DNA from 2 places in the Clostridium swellfunianum genome. Region 2 is predicted to be linked to the other one. Evidence: riboswitches for the same ligand, from Rfam matches in the RefSeq annotation. Region 2 holds a riboswitch; the other holds the start of a gene.
The links. Region 2 has a riboswitch for FMN ahead of NBE98_RS15660 (ECF transporter S component). Riboswitches for the same ligand answer to the same signal wherever they lie in the genome.

Region 1 (2,202 bases), 430 kb from region 2:
GTGAAAGTCCCTGTAAATTGCTTAGCCTCATGGTCTCTGCCATTACATCTACGCTAAATCTGCCGGTGTCAAAGGAGGTAACTGTTAGACACACGCCGTTAGTGCAGATGCTATCTCCAAGCTTTACACCCTCCAAAACCCTTTTAGCTTTTATATTTATCCTGGCTGATTTTGCAGCTTTGATAACAGACTCAACTCTGCCTATTTCCTCTACTAATCCTGTAAACATTAAAAATCAGCTCTCCTTCTCTATATATCCTTCTACCATTATGTCCTCTCCAAACCGAAGAATATCTATATGCTTAAGGTTTATTGCCTCTTGCATGCTTGCTTTGCCCTGACCGCCTACTGGTGTCTTAGCTGTATTTCCACCAATTATTTTGGGAGCTATAAAAGCATTTATCTTGTCCACAATCCCTTCTTCAAGAGCGGAATAATTTAAATCGCTGCCTCCTTCCAAAAGGATGCTGTCAATTTTTCTTTGACCAAGTTCTTTCATTAAAAATGCTAAGTCTACCCTGCCGTTTTTTAGAGGTGTCTTTATAACCTCTGCTCCCTTTTCCTCAAGAGCTTTCAGTTTGTCATTATCAGCTTTTTCAGTAACGGCTATAATAGTTTTTTTCTCAGATTTAAGGTTTAATACTTTTGCTTCAAGGGGTATTCTTGCGCTGCTGTCTACAATTATTCTTATAGGATCACTTCCACCTTCATTCTCTAATCTGGTTGTTAGTGATGGATCATCTATAAGCACTGTGCCTATGCCTACCATTATTCCTGCCACCCTATGTCTTAGTTCATGAACATACCTTCTGGAAAGCTCTCCTGTAATCCACTTTGAAGCATTTGTATAAGTAGCAATCTTGCCGTCAAGTGTCATGGCAGTTTTCATTATGCAGAAGGGAAGCTTTGTTGTTATGTATTTTAGAAAAATTTCATTCAGCTTTCTTCCTTCTTCCTCAAGAACTCCAGTAACTACTTCTATTCCTGCATCTTCAAGAATCTTGATTCCTTGTCCGGCTACCAAGGGATTAGGATCCTTCAAGCCTACAACTACCTTTTTTATTCCTTTTTCCACAATTACCTTTGCGCAGGGTGGAGTCTTGCCATAATGAGAGCAGGGCTCAAGAGTTACATACATAGTTGCATCTCTAACATCCTCCGCAGCATTTAAAAAGGCATTTACCTCAGCATGATGGCTTCCATAAACCTTATGATAGCCTTCACCAATTATCCTGCCGTTTTTAACTATGACAGCACCTACTAGAGGGTTAGGATTTGTATAACCTGCTCCTTTTTTAGCTAATTCAAGAGCTCTTTGCATGTACTTTATATCCATACTATCACTCCAATCAATTTCTACATGAAACAAAAAACCCTGAGAAATATTTCCCAGGGCGTTAAAATCCGCAAAATATCCTGATTATAAATAATATGGCTAAAAAACCATACACTTATGTATCAAGAATATACTACACATCTTCTTCCATCCAGACTTTACTGTCGGCCTCGGAGTCTCACCGAATCTGCCTTACGGCTCGCGGGCTATACCGCCGGTAGGGAATTACACCCTGCCCTGAAGATTTATTCAATTTTTACATGTTCATACTATCACGATAAAAATGTCCTGTCAATAAGCGTTTAAATTATCATTAGTATAATCCATAGGTTTTATTTATATCTTGAACAAAAATGATTCCATTACCTGGCTCGTTCATTTTTAGCTGGTCATTAATAGAAGTAGAGATTGCTTCAGTCATTTGCTTTTCACATATTATCAGCACAATCTCTTTTTCAGGTTCTATTTCCATAGAAAATAGCTTGCTGGTTTCATGGACTCCAGAGCCTCTTCCGTTGATTATAGTTCCTCCTCTAGAACCTGCCTTAGTTGCAGCATCAATTACAGCTTGAGCCCTGCCTCTATCTACAATTGCCATAACAAGATTATACATTTTACTTTCTCCACCTCTGCTTTCTTTGTCATCTTTGCACGAGCATCTTTTAGTTCCCAATATACTCATAATAGAAGTAGTAAAAGCAATGCCGTGATGCGGTTTATTAAATTTATACTTCTTATTAAGCTCCTCCAGGACAGCATGAGATGTATCTGCTTCTGCTGCCATTAGAACAACTTCTTTTCTAGTCTCTGCTATATCTAAAAATTCCAGAAAGGTATTTTTAATAGTTCCTTTTCCTAAAAAAATA
Region 2 (2,202 bases):
CTGTGTTAACAGCGTTGGAGTAGATTTAAATGTGGCAACACCGTCACTCTTATCTTATATATCAGGTATTAATGCGACAATAGCTTCAAATATTGTTGCCTATAGAGAAGAAAATGGAAAGTTTAAAAGCAGAAAAGACCTTTTAAAGGTTAAGAGACTTGGAGAAAAAGCTTTTGTTCAGTGTGCAGGCTTTTTGAGAGTTATGGAAAGCAATGAACCCCTGGATAATACTGCAGTACATCCAGAATCTTATAATGCGGCTAAAGAACTTTTAAATATCCTTGGTTATACTAAGGAGGATTTAAAGATAGGAAAACTTCAAGATATAGATGGCAGAGTCAATGTGGAAGGCATTGATAATTTAGCTGCTAAGCTAGGTATTGGAGTACCTACTCTTAGAGATATCATAAAAGAAATTAAAAAACCAGGGAGAGACCCAAGAGAAGAGCTGCCAACTCCTATATTTAAAACAGGAATTATGGAACTGTCTCAGCTTAAGCCTGGCATGTATTTAATGGGAACAGTAAGAAATGTAGCTGACTTTGGAGCCTTTGTAGACATTGGAGTTCATCAGGATGGTCTTGTACACAAGAGCCAGCTTGCTGACAGGTTTGTAAAGCATCCACTTGATGTTGTTAAGGTTGGAGACATAGTTCAAGTTAGAGTATTAGAAGTGGATGAGAAGAGAAAAAGAATATCTTTAAGCATGAAAAAAGAAGTGGTAGCACAATAATATTTTTAAAAAATACTTGTCAAGGTTTTTAAAAAGTTATATAATAAAGATGTAAAAAATTTAACAATGATAATCTTCAGGGCAGGGTGACTAAGAAATTAGGATTCCCGACCGGCGGTAAAGTCCGCGAGCTAAATTTTAGCAGATTCGGTGTAACTCCGAAACCGACAGTAAAGTCTGGATGGAAGAAGATGACTAGGTATAGTCTGTTTGCCCTGACAATTTTTTGTCGGGGCTTTTTATCTTGTAATTATACTTCATGCTGTACCTAAATTACCCTGAAAGATATCATTTCCATTGCTGAATTAATTTTAAGATTCAGCACAAGCTATAATCAAATGGAGGGGTATCTATTATGAAAAACCAAAATCTAAACAAGCTCGTAAAAATCTCACTACTAGGAGCTATGGCGTTTATTTTAATGTTCTTTGAATTAAGACTGCCGTTGTTTCCGGACTTTTTGAAAATCGATATTAGCGATGTGCCTGCATTACTTGGAGCCTTTGCACTTGGTCCAGTATCAGGAGTTGTGATTGAATTTTTGAAGAACTTACTACACGGATTTATAAAAGGTTCAAGTACAATGTGGGTAGGAGAACTTGCGAACTTTATAGTGGGTTCAGCTTATGTGTTCACAGCTGGAGCAATATATAAGAGAAATAAATCTAAGAAAACAGCTATACAAGGAATGGTTATTGGGATACTAGCTATGGTTATTGTAGCATCAATAGTTAATTACTTTGTATTAATACCATTTTATGCTACTCTTTATCATATGGATATTAAAGGAATTGTTGCAATGGCTGCGAAGGCTAATGCTAGGATAACTAGCTTATGGGCATATGTTTTGTGGGCGGTAATACCATTTAATGCCATAAAGGGAGTGGTAATAGCTGCAATAACTGCTCCTGCATATAAGAAAGTATCTCCTATATTCCATAGAGAAGCGTTAGTAGATACTAAGAAAGAAAAGTTAAATCAAATATAATGAAAAATGAAACCTTCTTAAATTCTTATGTTTATAAGAATTTAAGAAGGTTTATCTTTTAAGTGAGTATTATTGAATTATACTTTGTGTTTCCACATTATAACTGCGTCTTCTTTTGTATCCGCATAGTAACCTTTCCTAATACCTGCTTCTATAAAGCCATGTTTCTTATAGAGGTTTTGAGCAACTGTATTAGATTTTCTTACTTCTAAGGTCATGGAAGCTATGCTTTCTAATTTACAAAGCTCTATTAAAGCTTCCACAATCATATCTCCAGCACCTAGGCCTCTGTATTCAGGATGAACGGCAATATTGGTTATGTGCCCCTCACCAAGGATATTCCACACACCTCCAAAACCTATTACCAATCCATCCTTAATTGCAATTACATATCGAGCAAGTTCATTTTCAAGTTCTTTTTCAATAGATTCTCTTGTCCAAGGAGTTTTAAAGCTTAAGGTGCTTATATAAAGCACTTGAT

Region 1: linked by a shared signal. The riboswitch ahead of ribD (bifunctional diaminohydroxyphosphoribosylaminopyrimidine deaminase/5-amino-6-(5-phosphoribosylamino)uracil reductase RibD) and the one ahead of NBE98_RS15660 (ECF transporter S component) in region 2 are both predicted to bind FMN.

The regions. Positions count from the first base shown of each region.
Region 1 covers NZ_JAMOFV010000006.1:3,759,355-3,761,556, reverse strand. Annotated here, with positions in the region: gene NBE98_RS17760 (riboflavin synthase) at 1-229, opposite strand, end outside; gene ribD (bifunctional diaminohydroxyphosphoribosylaminopyrimidine deaminase/5-amino-6-(5-phosphoribosylamino)uracil reductase RibD) at 236-1,336, opposite strand; FMN riboswitch at 1,472-1,585, opposite strand; gene NBE98_RS17750 (P-II family nitrogen regulator) at 1,650-2,202, opposite strand, start outside.
Region 2 covers NZ_JAMOFV010000006.1:3,326,470-3,328,671, forward strand. Annotated here, with positions in the region: gene NBE98_RS15655 (Tex family protein) at 1-733, shown strand, start outside; FMN riboswitch at 802-930, shown strand; gene NBE98_RS15660 (ECF transporter S component) at 1,089-1,721, shown strand; gene rimI (ribosomal protein S18-alanine N-acetyltransferase) at 1,799-2,202, opposite strand, start outside.